3 regions of the Bariatricus sp. SGI.019 genome follow, and region 2 is predicted to be linked to each of the others. Evidence: riboswitches for the same ligand, from Rfam matches in the RefSeq annotation. Region 2 holds a riboswitch; each other region holds the start of a gene.

Evidence for each region. A riboswitch is a leader RNA that binds a small molecule or an ion and turns the genes downstream of it on or off. The one in region 2 is predicted to bind cobalamin.
Region 1: linked by a shared signal. The riboswitch ahead of ACQRD1_RS13960 (sirohydrochlorin cobaltochelatase) and the one ahead of ACQRD1_RS06460 (uroporphyrinogen decarboxylase family protein) in region 2 are both predicted to bind cobalamin.
Region 3: linked by a shared signal. The riboswitch ahead of cbiD (cobalt-precorrin-5B (C(1))-methyltransferase CbiD) and the one ahead of ACQRD1_RS06460 (uroporphyrinogen decarboxylase family protein) in region 2 are both predicted to bind cobalamin.

The regions. Positions count from the first base shown of each region.
Region 1 covers NZ_JBNPOQ010000032.1:5,947-12,443, reverse strand. The annotation lists gene ACQRD1_RS13970 (ABC transporter ATP-binding protein/permease) at 1-1,398, opposite strand, end outside; gene ACQRD1_RS13965 (hypothetical protein) at 1,779-2,324, opposite strand; gene ACQRD1_RS13960 (sirohydrochlorin cobaltochelatase) at 2,336-3,538, opposite strand; cobalamin riboswitch at 3,770-3,958, opposite strand; gene ACQRD1_RS13955 (ABC transporter permease) at 4,017-6,413, opposite strand; gene ACQRD1_RS13950 (ABC transporter ATP-binding protein) at 6,428-6,497, opposite strand, start outside.
Region 2 covers NZ_JBNPOQ010000008.1:4,320-10,816, reverse strand. The annotation lists gene era (GTPase Era) at 1-795, shown strand, start outside; gene ACQRD1_RS06470 (hypothetical protein) at 850-1,026, shown strand; gene recO (DNA repair protein RecO) at 968-1,717, shown strand; cobalamin riboswitch at 1,965-2,151, shown strand; gene ACQRD1_RS06460 (uroporphyrinogen decarboxylase family protein) at 2,217-3,335, shown strand; gene ACQRD1_RS06455 (corrinoid protein) at 3,398-4,054, shown strand; gene ACQRD1_RS06450 (methylcobamide:CoM methyltransferase MtbA) at 4,069-5,097, shown strand; gene ACQRD1_RS06445 (ASKHA domain-containing protein) at 5,090-6,497, shown strand, end outside.
Region 3 covers NZ_JBNPOQ010000002.1:150,255-156,751, reverse strand. The annotation lists gene queA (tRNA preQ1(34) S-adenosylmethionine ribosyltransferase-isomerase QueA) at 1-425, shown strand, start outside; gene ACQRD1_RS02070 (superoxide dismutase family protein) at 533-1,012, shown strand; gene ACQRD1_RS02065 (Uma2 family endonuclease) at 1,102-1,872, shown strand; cobalamin riboswitch at 1,931-2,116, shown strand; gene cbiD (cobalt-precorrin-5B (C(1))-methyltransferase CbiD) at 2,260-3,405, shown strand; gene cobI (precorrin-2 C(20)-methyltransferase) at 3,446-4,138, shown strand; gene cobM (precorrin-4 C(11)-methyltransferase) at 4,135-4,893, shown strand; gene ACQRD1_RS02045 (cobalt-precorrin 5A hydrolase) at 4,894-5,946, shown strand; gene cobJ (precorrin-3B C(17)-methyltransferase) at 5,939-6,497, shown strand, end outside.

The sequences.
Region 1 (6,497 bases), on a different contig from region 2:
GCTTCCTCTTTCCAGGATAGGCGTATCCAGTCCTTGCTGTTCCTCCAAAAATCCTAACAAGTTGACTTTTTCCAACACTGCGTACATCTCTTCTTCTGATGCATCGGCTTTCCCCATCTTCAGGTTCTCACGGACTGTTCCTTTAAACAGATAACTATTGTGACTGACCAGAGTAATGTGATCCATCAAGCTCTTTTCTGAAACTTTCGAAAGTTCCTGGTCCTGGATAGTAATGCTGCCCCGATAGCCCTTGTTTCTTCCCATAAGGATAGCCGCAATGGTACTTTTTCCACAGCCAGAGGTTCCCACCAGAGAAGTGAAACTGCCGCCGCTCAATTCCACGGTCACACCTTCCAGAATATCCCTTTCTTCTTCATAGGCAAATCGCACATCCTCTAATTGGATAGTCGTCGTTTCTTTTCCAAGCTCAATCTCTTTCTCCTCCGGTTCCGGCAGATCCAATAGCGCAAAGATCTTGTCACTTGCCGCCATACCGTTCATAGCAATATGAAAAAAAGAACCCAGAAGCCGCAGCGGAATAAAGAATTCAGATGCCAGTAATATAATCATGAGTGCTCCACTGAAGCTTACATTCCCATTGATATATTCTGAAAGTGTCACGATCATACCGACTGCTGCGCCGCCATAGGCAATGATATCCATCACACTGGTAGAATTCAGCTGCATAGTCAACACTTTCATGGTAATCCGCCGAAATCTCTGAGATTCTTCATCCATCTCATCTGCTTTATCTGCATCAGCCTGATAGATCTTCAGAGTTGTCAATCCCTGCAGATTCTCCAGGAAAGAATCTCCCAGTTCTGTATAGATTCCCCAATATCTGTTTAATAATTTTTTTGCAAATTTCTGTACTGCCACGATAGAGATCGGGATTAGCGGAACACAGATCAAAAGTACCAGGCTTGCTTTCAGATTTACAAAAGCAAGGATAACAAAGAGCGTTATAGGAGCCAGCAGGCTATAGAATAACTGAGACAAATATTTTCCAAAATATGTTTCCAGCTGTTCCACACCTTCTGCTGCCATCTGTACCACTTCAGAAGTCGCAACACTTTCACGATAAGATGCTCCCAGTTTCAATAATTTCCCATAAATCTTCTCACGCAATATCCGTTTCACATCCACGCTCGCCTCATAAGAAGCATAGGATGCCTGTCTGTCACAGATCAGGCGCAATGAAATGGCAATAAGAATCACGATACCGTATAAAAGCAGCTGATTCTTTGTGATCGCATCAAACAATGCACTCTCCAAAAGCATGGAAGCAACATAGATCATCACTACCTGGCATAACAGGGATATCCACTTCCATACGACCTGAAACACAATATATTTTTTTGCATGAGATAACAGTTTGACCAGCCTTGTTTTTATCATGTTTTGTAGTTTCCTTTCTTTCACGATTCTGTTCTTCTGAATAATAATGGTTTTCACCGGCTATTTGAATTAGTGCTCACTAACCGTAATTCAAAAAAAGAAGCCTCAGTTTGAGGCAACTAACTTATATATATCATTTTATTACACAAACTGTCAATTACTTTTTTCAACAAACTGCTTCTGTTTTAAACTTCGCACAATAAAAAAGACTTGAGGCACATCAATCCCCAAGTCTCTTCTTCCTATTGTTTAGACAAAATTACGATGAAGCAGTTCGTGCTCTTTTCCTTTTAAAGAGTATGCTCTCCCTGTTCAAAAGACGGATAAGGATAAAGTTCCAGATCGTCCAATATTTAACTGCTTCAAAGTCATTTTTCGTTTTACTCACCTTCAACCGGTTCTGGATTGGAAACACTGACTTTGTGATCATACCAAGTTCCTTTTGTTCCTACTAACGCAAGATCAAATTCTTCATCCAATGCCGGGACTGGAATATCGAATCCATACACTTCTTCTGTCGTGCCATCACTATACGTCACAGTATCTTCCGTAGGCTCCAGAAGTTCTGCCCCATCTTTCTGAGCATCTTCAGCAAGCCCAGGATAGAGATTCAGTATATTCTTTGATACCAGAGAAACATGTATTGTCATTTTTCCATCTTTTACCGTCAAAGTACCTTTTCCTTCACAGGCTTCATTGGCATGAAACATTCCGCTGTCTGTATTAAAATCTGCGGAATAAGTACCATCCTCTATTCCAGCATCTGCTTCACTGCTGCTCTCTGTATCTACATCCTCTTTTTGGTCTGTTTCTTCTACCTGTTCTTTTGCATCCGTATCCTGAGTATCATTCTTTCCAGAACATCCAAATACAAGCGCAGATGAAAGCAAAAGTATTCCAAGAACTGCGATTACCCTTTTCTTCATTTTCATAACTCCTACTCGCCAATTACTGCTTTAGCATGTGCTACATAAAGATTCTGAATCGCTTCAATCTCTCCGAGACCTGCAATCTGTGTATCTACGCTGTCAAATTCTCCGGAAGCATTAAACATGCTCTTCCAGGAGTCATCATCGTCTCCTGCCATATCATTATTAGCGTGGTCTCCTGCAACAACCATCAAAGGACGAAGGATTACTTTCTTATATCCTGCCTGGGCAACTGCATCTATAACAGCTTCACATGCCGTTTCTTCCGGTTCGCCTTCTACCGTTCCGATAAATACATTGTCATATCCGAGGTCATTCATCTGTGTCTGCATCTGGCTATAAGATACTTTTGCAGTATGAGAGGTACCGTGTCCCAAAAATACAAATGCAGCGCCATCTTCTTTTGCAGCATCCAGGCTGTCATATCCTGCTGTTTCCACTGCCTCAGAAGTAATCGCTTCAGCAACCGCTTCTTTATCAGCATTGATAACCGTTGCATCTTCTCCGACTTCTCCAAGCAAAGGCTCTGCAACTTTTACAGATTCAAACTGATCCTGGTAAGCTTCTACAGATTCCATCAGCTCATCGTATTCTGCGCCATGCATCAGATGCGTCGGCTGTACCACCAGATTTTTCACTCCATTAGAAACTGCACGTTCCAATGCCTGATCCATATTATCAATACATTCCTCATCTCTCGCCTGAATATGGTTAATAATGATCTGTGCCGTAAATGCTCTTCTTACCGACCAGTCAGGATATGCTTCCTGAAGTGCATCTTCGATTCCCTTAATATCAGCCACACGACTGTCATTAAAAGAGGTTCCAAAGCTGACTACGAGGATCTCATTTTCACCAATATCATCCTGATTACGAGGATCATCTTTGGATGCATCGCCTGTATCTCTTCCAAAGTAATCCGGATCTGCATTTTCCCCTTCTACCAATTCCTTCTGCTCATCTGTCAGTGCGTCCCATGCCTCTTTGGCTTCCTTGCACTGTTCATCCGTTTCATCTGTTCTCTCCTGCACATAGATGGCATCAATCAATGCAGCTACTTCATCTGCCGCTTCCTGATCAGCATCTGTCTCTACTTCTTCAGTTTCCTCCGCCGTTTCGGATGTCTCCTCACTGCTGCTAGAACATCCGGTCATTACCAGAGCACTTACCATGGAAACTGCCAGCAAGATTGCTACTACTCTTTTCTTCATCTTGTTCCTCCTTCTTATTTCTGGTCCATTTCCGACAAAAGGATATAACGGCAGTACTTATGAGGGTATAATGACTTAAAGCCAAAAAACGTCCTTTTTCCATAAAATGGTAAAAGGACGTAATACTGACATAATCAAACAACACTTCCGGCAGATACAGACACTGCCAGAAATGTAATATCTCCATTATAATCGGTTGCGACCAGTTACTCGTGATCTGTGGGCATATCCCACTCCGTTTTTCAATAGGCAGGTCTCCTGACTTACGGATCCACATCCAAGGCCGCCTTCCCAATTGCTCAGTGACTTATCTGGCCTTGCACTCCTCGCTTACAGTGACGAGTTCGTACAGGATTTGCACCTGTTTCCCTTTTCATCAGACAATCCATGATTGTCTGAACCTATCGAACATACCTTATCACACCCGAATAAAAATGTAAAGTCTCTGAAATTGTTTTTTAATATCTATGGTTATTGACTACTCCACATTTTTTAATGCCTCTTCCATCGGAATCTTTCGGATTCTTCTGAAATCCAGTATTATTACTATCAGGTATCCAAGAAGAACGAAGGAAAACATCTTCACATAGCCCATTGGCTCTATCGTAAAGGCAAACCATCCATTATATTTAAACATAATGATTTTCCATGCCTGTTTCATTACCGTAGAACCTAATATTACACTTATGGTATCCGCCACAACCACTACCATTGTTGTAGATAGCAAATATAGGCTTGCGATCTCACGGTTTTCATAACCAAGAATCTTCGCCATGGAGATTGCCGTTTCGTTCTTTTCGATAATAAGCTTTGTCAATAGATAAATCAGCACTGCAGATAACAGGATACACAGAATCTGAAAATACTGCATATAGGCTCCCATAGAATGATCTAACTGGTCGCACATTTTCGTAATATCCTCTTTCGTAATAACTGTCGCGATTTTATCTTCTTCGATATCGGTAATCTCTGTGTCTGAGATATATCCGGTGAACTCCTCCTTGCCCAGTTCAAATAAAGAACGATATTTTTCAATCGGAAGGAAAACTGCAATACTCTGACATTTTTCATAAATTCCTGATACTTTAAACTGATACTGCTTATGTTCATATTTTTCATCCAGCTTAATGATATCTCCCACCTTCAGGTTATACTTCTCACTGAATGGTCGTGAAAGGTACACTTCATTTTCTTCAAGTTCTGATAAGTTTTCAATCTGGATATATCTGCTGTTATCCCGAATGCCATAAATGGACACTTCTTCATCCAATTCATCCCCTGTCTTCTTTAATGCTTTCATACAGAATTCCTCTACGTCCTGATTATCTGTATGAATCATTTTCCCTTCCTCATCTTCACAGGATTTCAATACATATTGGTACTTTGCAAACATCATATCTTCTGCATTGTCCTGATAGTAATTCAAGGTAGACGGCATTCCGACTGCCATAGCCAGCATAACCATAATAAAGAAAATGCCCGCAAAAAGAACAGCATAATCAGGCATGTTCTGGAATATGATACGCAGACGGAATCTGCTAAAAAACTTCCACTTCGGGAGCCTTACAGTTTTCTTTCGTTTTGACTTTTTCAGATCACACCGTAAAAACTGAAGTGGTGTATGCTGCATCATGCGAATAATCACTAACAGATTTATCACAAACATCAGGAATACTGGTATTACAGTCGTCTTAACAAACGCATCCGGGTTCCATATTGTTTCATAGGTTGGAAGACTGTAACTGTTATAATACATAGATACCACAACATCCTTAAAGACTGTATACCCCATCAGATTGCCCACAATTGCTGCAATCATAGTTACAATCACAGGTATTGCCAGATAATGCCTCACAAGCTCACCCTTTGTATATCCGGATGCCCGGAGGGTACCGATTGTCTGTGATTCTTTCATAATAGTATTGCTGATAGTAACCGCAAAGATAAAAGCAATAATCACGATCAGGATATCCAGAAGCACTCCGCCCATCGCTTCATCTGACCCCATATCATCCGTCGCAAAATTGATTGCCGGGTTCGCATAACGGGGAACATAATCCTGAAGCTCATTCTCATGCACGACCGTCTGGGTAAGCAAAGCTTTCATGAAATCATCGGATTGCTTCTTTTCTTCTATCTCATCTGCGTATTTCTGTTCATATTTCCATGCATATGTATAGTGGATTGAACCAGAGAGACGTCCAAAGCCATCCTTCGTTACCATAGCCACATTAAACTTCAGTGCATCAAACATTAGATCCGTACTTTTCTCATGAAGCGTAGAGTAATTTACATAGGCAATCAGCCCTGTAACATAATAAGACTGCCCACTGACAGTAATCGTATCTCCTACCTGAATTCCTGCATTGTCCGCATGCATCCGATCAACAGCAATCTCATCTTCCGTCTCCGGGAAACTTCCTTCCATCAGGCAGGCCTGATTGATCTCTTCTGTTCTTTCATACACTCGGATGGTACCATCGGACTTTCCGTCATTATCATGATCTTCATCCTCATTCCGGTAGAAATTCTCATATACAGTTACAGGAACTGCTGAAAAATCTGAGTCATCCAGTTCCATTTTGGCTTGATCCGGATAAAACTGTTTCACATCAGCTTTTTCCCCGGCTTCAATCGCACGGATCAGCTCCTGATCTGCCTTCTGATCTAGTTCAAAATGTCCGTCCTCCAGATGATACTTCTCTTTCCCCTCCGCAGCAGCCTGCATCATACTTCCATTGGCAACATACATGCCTGATACAAACCCAATGGTAAGGATTAGGAACAATGCAACAACCAGATATTTTTTCCAGTCCCTTTTTAGCTCTCGAACAATTCTCTTGCAAAGCGGATTTCTCATCTTTCCGTCTTTCATCTCTGCCACGCTCCTTACCATTCAAGATCTACTGCTGAAATTTTGTTTGTATTTTTTTCATTATGACGCACTTTTCCATCCCTT
Region 2 (6,497 bases):
ACTTCTAATAAGCCGCAGACGACGAGAAATCGTATCCAGACGGTGCTGACAACGGAGGAGGGGCAGATCGTGTTTGTGGATACGCCGGGTATCCACAAGGCGAAGAATAAACTTGGAGAATATATGGTGAATGTGGCAGAGCGGACGTTGAATGAGGTGGATGTGGTGTTGTGGCTTGTGGAGCCAACGACGTTCATCGGTGCAGGTGAGCAGCACATTGCCAAGCAGCTTCAGAGAGTTCATACCCCAATTATTCTGGTTATTAATAAGATTGACAGTGTGAAGAAGGAAGAGGTATTGCCGGCAATTGCAGCGTATAAGGATGTCTGCGATTTTGCGGAAATTGTTCCGGTGTCTGCAAGAAACGGGGATAATACGGATGAGTTGATACGAGTGATCATGAAGTATCTTCCTTATGGACCACAGTTTTATGATGAGGATACCATTACTGATCAGCCGGAGCGTCAGATCGTAGCAGAGCTGATTCGCGAAAAAGCACTTCATTGTCTGCAGGATGAGATTCCACATGGAATTGCGGTGGCAATTGACCAGATGAAGATGCAGAAGAAGGTAATGCATATTAATGCGACCATCATCTGTGAGAGAGACTCCCACAAGGGGATAATTATTGGAAAACAAGGAAATATGTTGAAAAAGATTGGCAGCACAGCCCGCTATGAGATTGAGAAAATGCTGGATTGTCAAGTGAATCTGAAACTCTGGGTTAAGGTAAAGAAGGACTGGCGAGACAGCGAATATCTAATGAAAAATTTTGGATATCGGGATGAAGAATAAAATCAGCCTTTTCTGGGAGAACCTAATCCTATCAACAGAGGATGAGGTGATTTCATGGAAGAAGAGTACTGGGAGCGTTTTCTGGAGACGGGAAAAGTGACAGATTATCTTTGCTATAAGGGAATGCAGATTTGTAAACAGATAATAAAAGACCATGAAGGTGGAATAAACGGTGAATCAGATTACAGTGACAGGCCTGGTCCTGCAGGCAGCTCCTGTCGGCGAATATGACAGACGAGTGGTAATTCTGACAAAAGAACGAGGGAAGATTGCAGCATTTGCCCGCGGCGCAAGAAGGCCTAACAGTGCACTGATGGGAGTAACGAGTCCATTTTCCTTCGGAGAATTTACAGTTTATGAGGGGCGGACATCATATACATTGGTGTCGGCCTCTATTTCCAATTACTTTCAGGAGCTGCGTATGGATGTTGAAGGGGCATATTACGGATTCTATTTTATGGAGCTGGCCAATTATTATGCAAGAGAAGCTAACGATGAGACTCAGCTATTAAAGCTTTTGTATCAGACTCTTCGGGCGCTTGTAAATCCCCATATACCAAACCGGCTGATTCGGTATATCTATGAGCTGAAAACGGTCAGTATCAATGGAGAAGGACCACAGGTATTCCAGTGTGTAGGATGCGGGGACAGAGAAAGACCAATGGTGTTCAGTGTTAGACGTGGAGGTCTGCTCTGTGACAGATGCAGAAGAGATGTTTCGGATGGAATGGTGCTGAATCCCTCTACAATCTATACGCTTCAATATATTGTGGGAACGCCGGTGGAAAAACTATATACCTTTACCGTATCTGATGAAGTGCTTTGGGAACTGGGAAAAGTGACCGGAAGATATCTGGAAACTTACGTAGGAAAAAGATTTAAGTCATTAGAGATATTAGAACAATTGACAAAATTAGGATAAAAATATACATAAAAGGGGAGCCTCGCATCCGACCAGATCTGTTGGTGTGCGAAGCTCCTCTCTGATGTTATTCTTTTTCAAGCAGCGTTTCCTGTAATATATTTATCTGTATTATAGTTTGTCAGAACGAATACATAAAGTGAATGAATCATTTAGAGATGAAAAACCCGTAGAATAGAAACTATCTATATAAGACTTTTATTATAGAAATAACCGATTTGGAAAATGTTAATTCACATGATAAACTTGAAATGTAAACGTATATAGTGACAATGAGAATTGTTGAAAAGGGAATTCGGTGAGAGTCCGGAGCAGCCCGCTCTACTGTGTGACGGACGATGGTTTTATTGACCACTCAAGATGTTTTACTTTTGGGGAAGGAAATCCAGAGGATGAAGTCGAGTCAGGAGACCTGCTATATATTTTCAGGAGATTTCGGTGGGGAAAGGCAGTGTTTACGCTGTTTTTTCGTACCGTATTTTATTTTAGGAGGTAAAAAATGGATTATCAAGAGCTGAAAAAGTTGATGAATGAACAGAAAGAAGAGATGACACCTTCTGAACGTATGGCAGCATACATGAAAGGGGAGGAAGTGGACTGCATTCCATATGGAATTCTTGCCCCAGAGATGGCGATTGCCGATCTGATGGGATATTCAACGAAACAAATGAGCGAAGATCCGGAAGTTATGACAAAGGTCATCAGGGAGAAGGATGTGACATATAACAATTTTGGATTTGGAGTTGGGCCGGATTTAAGAACCATTGGAGTAGCACTTGGATCGAAACTTTTCACACCAGAATACGGAGTGCCTCGAATCGAAGAACATGTCCTTATGGATTATGCAGATTTTGATAAATTAAAAGTAGTGGACCCATATGACAATCCCGTTCTTACCCCAATGCTTGATATGGCAAAAGAATTAAAAAAACGATTACCCGAATATCCAATCAGCACAGGTGTGACAGGGCCAGTGTCATGTGCAGCTGCGATCAGGCCGGTGGATTTAATGTTAAGAGATACCAGAAAAAATCCGGAAATGCTGAAAAAGCTTTTGAAACTTTCCAATGAATGTTCATTAAAATGGGTAGAAGCATTTTGCAAAGAATTTGGGCCATGTTCTGTATTTATATCTGATCCGGTAACCTGCTCGGATATTTTGAGTAAAAAGCAGTTCGATGAGTTTTCTTATCCATATTTGAAAGAGATGATTGATGGACTTTATGAAATAACAGGACAGCCGCCTATGATCCATATTTGTGGAAAAACGAAACCAATCTGGAACGACATTGCAAATAGTGGAGTATGTGCATTTAGTATAGATAATTGCGAAGATCTTGCTGAGGCAAAAGAAGCGATTGGAGATAAAGTGATGTTAATGGGAAATGTACCGCCAGTAGATGTTATGTTAAATGGTACGATTGATGAGGTGATTGCGTCCTGTAAAGAATGTATTGAAAAGGCAGGAGACAGTCCAAAAGGATTCCAGCTTAACGTCGGATGTCAGACGCCGTTTGGTACATCTAAAGAGAATATGGAAGCTCTTATCTATGCAGCAAGAAAATATGGGCGTGGTGCGAAAATAGGATGTCTGCCGAAAGGATTGCAAGAAGATTAAGAGGTAGTTTATAGAATCAATAGATGTTAATCTTGATTAATAAGTTTTAGGAGGAAATGATCATGGCAAGATCAAAAGAGGAATTACTGGAAGCGTTATCTGAATGTGTAGTTGAAATGGAGGACGAAGAGGTCGTAGATGTTGCGAATGAATATCTGGAAGCAGGATACCCAGCGTTTGATGGTATTATGGATGGACTTGTAGATGGAATGAATAAGGCGAGTGATTTGTACGATGCAGAAGAATATTTCGTTACGGATGTATTGCTCTGTTCTGATGCAATGTATGCAGGATTAGACGTGCTTCGTCCGCATCTTCCTGCGGATGATACCGGTGTAGAAAAACCAAAAGTTGTTATCGGTGTAGTAGAAGGAGATACCCATGATATCGGTAAGAATCTTGTAAAGATTATGCTGGACACAGCAGGGTTTGAAATGTATGATTTAGGAAGAGATGTCCCGTTAGATAATTTTGTAGATAAGGCAGTGGAAGTAGGTGCTTCTATTATCTGTATGTCAACACTGATGACAACTACCATGATTGGTATGAAGACCGTTATAGATAAGTTAAAAGAGCGTGGGATCCGTGATCAGTTCAAGATTATGGTTGGTGGAAGTCCGATTTCTCAGAAATATGCAGATGAGATCGGAGCAGATGGATATTCTGTAAATGCAGTAGAAGCGGTGAAGCTTGCTAAGCGTTTGATGGGAATTGCGTAATAAGGAGGCAATACATGTTGACAGAGAAAGAACGTTTGGAAAAAGTGTTCCATCATGAAGAGGTAGATCGCCCTCCGTGCATTTGCCCGGGTGGAATGATGAATATGATTACGTCAGAGTTGATGGATACTTGTGGGGTGACATGGCCGGAGGCACATACGGATGCTGAGATGATGGCAAAGCTTGCGTTGGCGAATTATGAGAATGGATGCTTTGAAAATGTGGGAGTACCGTTCTGTATGACTGTAGAGGCAGAGGCCATGGGGGCAGAAGTGACCATGGGAACGAAGATATTCGAGCCTCATGTGACGGGGTATGCCATCGATTCTGTACTGGATTGGAAGCAACTAAAGCCGGTAAATCATGAAGAGGGCCGTGCAAAGGTAGTTTTAGATGCTATCCGTATTTTAAAAGCTAAGAATCTGGATGTACCAATCGTTGGAAATATTACCGGACCAATCAGTACAGCAAGTTCTGTAATGGAACCTGTGAATTTTTATAAGGATCTCAGAAAACACAAGAAAGAGGCCCATGAATATATGACGTTTGTGACGGAGCAGATTATTGATTTTGCCAGAGCACAGATCGAGGCTGGAGCAGATGTTATTGCAATCTCAGATCCGAGTGGTACAGGAGAGATTCTGGGGCCAAAATATTTTGAAGAATATGCAGTAAAATATCTGAATATGGTTCTGGATGGACTTCAGGATGAGAAGATGGGAACTATCGTGCATATCTGTGGACAGATGAAAAGTGTATATAAACAGATTGATATGGTACACAGTGATGCATTAAGTTTCGACTCTGTCGTGCCAATGTCTGAGGCAAGAAAGCATCTGGAAGATCGTGTTCTGATGGGAAATGTCAGTACCTATGCATTGGAGTTTGGAGATCCGGAGCGTGTGGCGAAGCTGACTCGCAGCTGTGTTGCCGGCGGCTCGGATATCATTTCACCGGCGTGTGGTCTGGGAACAAAGTCACCGCTTGCGAATATACAGACAATTTTAAAAACATTAAAAGAAGAGGTACTAGCTGATGCCTAAGATAACAGTACAGCCGGCAGGAAAGAGTTATGAGTATACAGTAGGAAAAACATTGTTGGAGATTCTTCTTGCTGAGAAGATATTTGTGGACAATCCCTGTAATGGGAAAGGAGTATGTGGGAAATGCCGTGTGAAGATTCTTGGCGGAAATATCCCAGAGGCCTGTGAGACGGAGAGAAAGCTTTTGAAATCTGAAGAACTGGAAGCAGGAATCCGTCTGTCCTGTCTGGTCAGACCGGAAGATGATCTGGAGATTGAACTTCTTGGAAAAGAACGGAAACATGAGGTTCTGACTACGGGCTATATCCCGGATTTTACATTTGACTGTGATATTGAAAAACGAGTAATAGAGATTCATAAACCCACATTAAGCGACCAGACCCCTTGGGAAGACCAGATAAAAGAGCAGCTTAGAATGGATAATATCAGTTTTCCGGCTCTTCAGTCTGCGACATTCGCCCCGGGACAGGTTACAGTTGTTCTGCATAATGGTGAAGTGATACAGGTTGAAGAAGGTGACACTTCAGATTCCTTGTATGGTGTAGCAATTGATATTGGAACGACAACTGTCGTATGTGCATTGATTGATATGCATACAGGGAAAGAGCTGGCTAATGCATCTATGATTAATGCACAGAAGCATTTTGGACTGGATGTTCTTACGAGAATTACCTATGAATTAGAGCATCCTCTGGATGGAGTAGAAAAACTTCGCGGTGCTATTGTGGAATCCATTAATGATATGATTCAGGATATTTGCGGACAGGCAGGAGTCTTAAAAGAACAGATCTATGAAATTACGGTAGGTGCCAACTGTACGATGATGCATATGCTTCTGGGAATAGATGCAACTCCGATCGGAAGGGCACCGTATGCTCCAATGTTCGTAAAATCAAAGGATATTCCAGCTGATTCGATTGGAATACATGCGGCGAAGGGAGCAAGGCTTTATTGTCTTCCATCCGTTTCCGCGTATATAGGGGCAGATATTGTGGCTGGCGCTTATGTGTGTGAGTTGGAGAAAGAAAAAGGCAATGTATTATTCATTGATATTGGAACCAATGGAGAAATCGTATTGTCCAGTCATGGAAAGCTCTTGTGCTGTTCTTGTGCAGCTGGTCCGGCTCTGGAAGGAATGAATATCAGTTCCGGCATGCGTGCGGCAGAGGGTGCCATTGAGGATGTAGAGATCACCGAAGAAGGTGTGAAGCTAAAAGTCATTGGCGATGAACCGCCAATCGGTGTGTGTGGAAGCGGTATTCTTGCAGTGGTAAAGGAATTGTTAAAGTCTGGTCTGGTACGCAAGGATGGTGCGTTTATTAAGAAAGATAAATTAGAAGAAACAGATTACCGTTATCCGATGCTCCAGTTAGATGGAAGAAAACGAGAATTTATCATGA
Region 3 (6,497 bases), on a different contig from region 2:
GAGTAACACTTCACGTAGGCCTTGGAACATTTCGACCGGTTAAAGTAGATGAGATTACGGAACACCATATGCATTCCGAATTTTTTCAGATTGATGAAGATGCAGCGGCCAAGATTAATATGGCAAAGGATTCCGGAAACAGAGTTATCTGTGTAGGGACAACCAGCTGCAGGACTATTGAGTCTGCCGCAGATGAGACGGGACATTTGAAAGCATGCAGTGGATGGACAGAAATCTTCATTTATCCAGGATATAAATTTAAGGTTTTGGATTGTCTGATTACGAATTTTCATCTTCCAGAGTCTACACTCATCATGCTGGTGTCGGCTTTGGCTGGAAGAGAACATGTGCTGTCGGCATATGAAGAGGCTGTCAGAGAAAAATATCGCTTTTTTTCGTTTGGAGATGCTATGTTGATCTGTTAACGCATGAAAGGATGGGGCGAGGAAAATGAATTTTTTCCCCCGCCCCATCCTTTTTACATATTCCTGAAGGTATTTGCATAGAATGCCACAAGGAGTGTGATGGTAAGATGAAGATTATGGAGAATCATCCAACTGCTTCTGCGAAGATAGCAGGAAGTGCAAAGTATCCACATCTCAGAGGTAGAGTGGATTTTTATGATACGTTTGGAGGAACGGTGCTGGTTGCATCTATTTATGGGATTACAGATATCAATGGAAAAAGCAGTCAACAGTTTCATGGATTTCATATTCATGAAGGTGGCAGCTGTTCTGGAGCAGATCAGGAGCCCTTTGCAAATGTTGATGGGCATTACCAGTCAGTAAAATCACAGCATCCTGAGCATGCAGGGGATTTGCCGCCTCTGCTAAGTAATAATGGGATTGCGTGGATGTGTGTATATACAGATCGGTTTTATCCTGAGGATGTCATTGGAAAAACGGTAATTATCCATGCGTTGCCGGATGATTTTCATACACAGCCATCTGGTGCTTCTGGAGAAATGATTGCCTGTGGCGAGATTCAGGCACGAGAGAGCGAGATACGGTAAAAATATGGAAATTAAATGGAAATAATATGATTGACATATGGAGTGATAAAAGATATAATTATGAAAACAAATGAAAGAGAGGAACCAAAATGACAGTACAGGAAATGAAAGAGAGAAAGAAACTCTTAGGTTATACGAACGAAATGATTTCAGAACTATCGGGTGTTCCTCTTGGCACAGTGCAGAAAATTTTTGCGGGTGTAACTGCCTCACCACGATATGATACATTGTTGGCTTTAGAGAAAGTGCTGAAAAAAGAAGATAACAAGATGGCTGAATCTGTAAGGGATTATTCGGTGAAAAGACCGGGGGAATATACTGTGCAAGATTATTATGCATTGCCGAAAGAAAGACGTGTGGAGTTAATGAATGGAGTCATCTATGATATGGCGGCACCGTCGAATTTGCATCAATTATTATGTACAGAGATATGGCAGCCAATCAAAGATTATATAAAAAAAGAAGGTGGGCAGTGTATTCCGTTTGTTGCGCCGGCAGATGTTCAGCTCGACTGTGATGATAAGACGATGGTTCAGCCAGACGTGTTTGTAGTGTGTGATCGGAGGAAATTAATTAAGCATTGTACTTATGGGGCACCGGATTTCATTGTGGAAATTCTCTCTGAATCAGGAAGAAAGAAAGATATGATTATAAAGTGTGAAAAATATGCCAGTGCAGGAGTCAGAGAATACTGGATTGTAGATCCGGTACAGAAAAAAGTATTAGTATATGACTTTGAACATGATGAATTTCCAGTAATCTATGGATTTGATGACAAAGTTCCAGTGAGGATTTTTGAAGGGAAATGTATCATAAATTTTGCTGAAATCTATGAATATATAAGTTTTTTATATGAATAAAAAGGGAATAGAAACAGGAAGCAGAAAAGAATTTGACATGCCTGACATAAACCGATAGAATATAGATATTGAGACTGGTTTCACTTTGTGGATGAAAAGGGAATGCGGTGCGAATCCGCAGCAGCTCACTCTACTGTAAGAAATGACGAAACCTGCGGACCACTGTTGTGAGAATGACAACGGGAAGGGCGGGGATTAGGTTTTAGTTTTAAGTCAGGATACCTGCCAGTAATCAGAGTAAAGTCTTACGGTGAGGGCAGGATGATACATAAGAATGGAAAAGTTCTGATTGTATGGAGGGATTGTCGCAAGGCGTCACCTCCTTTTTCTTTCATATGAAAAAGATATATTCATGAATGTAGAAAAAGATGTGACAGGAGAGAAAGAATGGCACAGAAAAAACTTGCCTGGGGTTATACTACGGGAACGTGCGCACAGGCGGCGACGAAAGCCGCGCTGAAGATGCTATTTGCAAAAGAGCAGATAGATCAGGTAGAAGTGGAACTTCCCAAGGGAAAGAAACTTCAGTTGAAGATTCATGATATCAGGATAGAATACCGGGATGAGAATCAAAAGGAGATACAGAGCATATCTTGTGCAGTCCAAAAAGATAGTGGAGATGATCCTGATATCACGAACGGAATCATGGTGTACAGTAAAGTGGAAAAAACAAATACAGGACAGTACATTCTTGATGGAGGTCAGGGAATCGGGAGAGTTACGAAACCAGGTCTGGATCAACCAGTTGGGAATGCGGCGATCAATCGCGTTCCGCGTAAGATGATCTTGCAAGAAGTGGAGGATGCCTGTGAGGAGGTTGGTTATCTTGGGGGCATATATGTTGAGATATCCATACCGGAAGGAAAACGTCTTGCAGCAAAGACTTTTAATCCGAGACTGGGAATTGAGGGTGGTCTGTCGATTCTGGGAACCAGCGGATTGGTAGAACCGATGAGTGAGCAGGCATTGTTGGATACTATTTGCCTGGATATAAGAGTGAAAATAGCGGCAGGAAAAGAATATCTGATTGCGGCACCGGGGAATTATGGCCTGGATTTTCTGAGACAAGCCTATGGGATTGAAGAGCAGGAAGTGGTTAAATGCAGTAATTATATTGGACAGACTATAGATATGGCAATTGATCAGGGAAGTAAAGGTATTCTGCTGGTAGGGCATATCGGAAAACTCATTAAAGTTGCCGGAGGGATTATGAATACCCATTCAAGATGGGCGGACTGTCGGATGGAGATTCTTGCAGCGGCAGCGTTAAAAGCAGGAGTTTCGAGGGAAAAGACCTGTGAATTCCTGGATTGTATGACAACAGATGATGCATTGGACAGATGCACAGTTTCTGAGCGAGAAAGGATTATGGGGCAGATAATGGAGCGAATGGAGCAGTATTTGAATTACCGGGCAGCAGGTGAGCTTCAGATTGGTGCGATCACATTTTCCAATATATATGGTATTCTTGGAAAGACCAGCCAGGCAGAACATCTGATAGAAAAATATAAAGTTAGGGTCAAAAGCGTATGACCTAGCATCATATAGTAATAAAGACACAAGGAGAATGAAGATGGCAGGAATCTTATATGGAGTTGGCGTAGGCCCCGGAGATCCGGAGCTTTTAACAGTAAAAGCATTGCGAGTTATTCGAGAATGTGATGTGATTGCGGTTCCGGGCAGGAATCCGATGGAAACGGTTGCTTATCAGATTGTCAGGGAAGCGTATCCAGAGATTGAACAAAAAGAGCTGTTGGGGATTTATATGCCTATGACAAAAGATGAGCAGACTTTACAAAAGAATCATGAGGAAGGTGCGAAAGTTTTGAGTCGTTGCCTGGATAAAGGAAAGAAAGTGGCATTTTTAACATTAGGAGATCCTGCAGTGTATTCTACTTATATTTATCTGCATAAAGAGATTCAAAAAAAGGGATATGAGGTAGAGATGGTCAGCGGAGTTCCATCATTCTGTGCAGCAGCGGCGAGACTGAATATAGGAATTGCTGAGAAAGCGGAACAGATTCACATTATTCCGGCTTCATATCAGATTGAAGAGGCTCTGCAGTTAGAAGGAACAAAGATTCTTATGAAGGCAGGAAAGAAACTTCCGCATGTAAAAGAACAGCTAAAAGATATGGATGCATCTGTTGTCATGGTAGAAAACTGTGGAATGAAGACGGAGCATATCTATTATGGAACAGAACAGATTCCTGAAGATGCAGGGTATTATACATTGTTATTTGTGAAAGAAGGAGAGGCGTTATGATACATTTTGTTGGAGCTGGACCTGGGGCAGAAGATCTGATTACAGTCAGGGGGCAGAAGATGATTGAAGATGCTGACGTAATTATCTATGCAGGGTCCTTAGTGAATCCGGGACTTTTAAAATATGCGAAAGAAGGATGTAAGATCTACAATAGCGCATTCATGACGCTGGAGGAAGTGATAGAGGTAATGATACAGGCAGAAAAAAAGAGTCAGATGACTGTCCGGCTGCATACGGGAGATCCATGTCTCTATGGTGCGATTCGAGAGCAGATGGATATTCTGGATGAGAAGAACATTCTATATGATTCTTGCCCGGGGGTAAGCTCTTTTTGTGGTGCTGCGGCAGCATTGAATCTGGAATATACTTTGCCGGATGTATCGCAGAGTGTGGTCATTACAAGAACAGAAGGAAGGACACCTGTGCCGGAGAGAGAGAGTATTGCTTCATTTGCAAAGCACAGGGCGACCATGGTACTGTTCTTAAGTACAGGACTACTGGCGAAACTGACAGAACAACTGATCTGTGGAGGTTATGAACCGGATACACCGGCTGCAATTGTATATAAGGCGACCTGGCCTGAGGAAGAGACACATATCTGTACGATAGAGACATTGGAAGAGACGGCAAAGTCTCATGGAATTAGAAAGACAGCATTGATTATTGTTGGAGATGTTGTCAGCCATAATCATTATCAGCGATCAAAGTTATATGATCCTACATTTACTACGGAATATCGGGAAGGAACAGAGTAAATGAATGTAGCACTCATATGTTTTACACAAAAAGGCAAAATCCTGGCAGACAAAGTGGCGGCCGGACTGAGAGCGGAAGAGTATCGGGTAACCGTAGATGTCAAATGTATGGGCATACCAGAAGCGACAGATCTTACACTGTCAGACTGGACCAGACAACAGTTTGAAAGTCAGGATGCGCTGATCTTCATTGGAGCTACAGGCATTGCAGTACGTGCTATAGCGCCATATGTAAGATCAAAGCAGAAGGATCCGGCTGTTTTGGTCATTGATGAAATGGGAATCCATTGTATTCCTCTATTATCTGGGCATATAGGTGGGGCTAATGAGCTGGCTCTGTTAGTCTGTGAAAAGGTACAGGCACTGCCGGTGATCACGACAGCGACTGATATTAACCAAAAATGGGCAGTGGATGTTTTTGCAGTAAAAAACGGACTTCAGATACAGGATATGAAAAGAGCAAAAAGAATCTCAGCAGATATATTGAAGGAGACGCCGGTTTTGATTGATTTTCAGGGTAATGAGAAGAATGTGGAAGGAAAGCTTCCACGGGGACTTGTCCTCTGGAATCTGATAGAAGACCAGGGAAAAAATGAACCGGATATATCGGTAGGAATTTATCGAAATCCTGCATGGAGCCAGACATTGTATCTGATTCCAAAAGTTGTTGTCGCAGGAATCGGATGTAGGAAGCATACAGAAGCAGAACAGATTGAACTGGCCGTCACCAATGTTCTGCGGCAGAATCATATCTGGCCGGAAAGTATCTGGCAGGCTGCGAGTATTGATATAAAGGCAAATGAACCAGGAATTCTTGAATACTGTTTGGCACACCGATTACAATTTCAGGTATATAGTTCGAAAGAATTACAAGAGGTAAAAGGCGATTTCACGTCGTCTGGATTCGTAGAACGGGTGACTGGTGTTGATAATGTGTGTGAACGCAGTGCTTTGTGTGCCAGTGAATCTGGACAGCTTATTATAAAAAAACAAGCGGGTAATGGGGTCACCGTTGCACTTGCCGTAAAAGAATGGAGGATAAGTTTTGAATAAGATATATGTGATAGGAATCGGACCGGGATCATATGAACAGATGACGATCAAAGCAGCGGAAGCGCTAAAGAAATGCGATGTAATCGTAGGGTATACGGTGTATGTTGATCTTCTTCGAGAATATTTCGGTGAAAAAGAGTTTTTGACTACCCCAATGAGACAGGAGGTTCGTCGCTGTGAGATGGCTTTTGAAGAAGCTGCAAAAGGGCGGACGACAGCAATGGTATGCAGTGGGGATGCCGGAATCTATGGCATGGCCGGGTTGATGTATGAGATTGGAGAAAAATATCCGGATATTGAATTAGAGATTATTCCGGGAGTGACAGCGGCTATAGGCGGTGCGGCAGTCTTAGGAGCGCCTATGAGCCATGATTGTTGTCTGATCAGTCTCAGTGATCTTCTGACTCCATGGGAGAAGATCGAAAAGAGACTTCTTGCGGCAGCGCAAGCAGATTTTGTGATCTGCCTGTATAACCCATCCAGTAAGAAGCGGGCAGATTATCTGGATAAGGCATGTGATCTGATGTTCCGATATAAATCGGAAGATACCA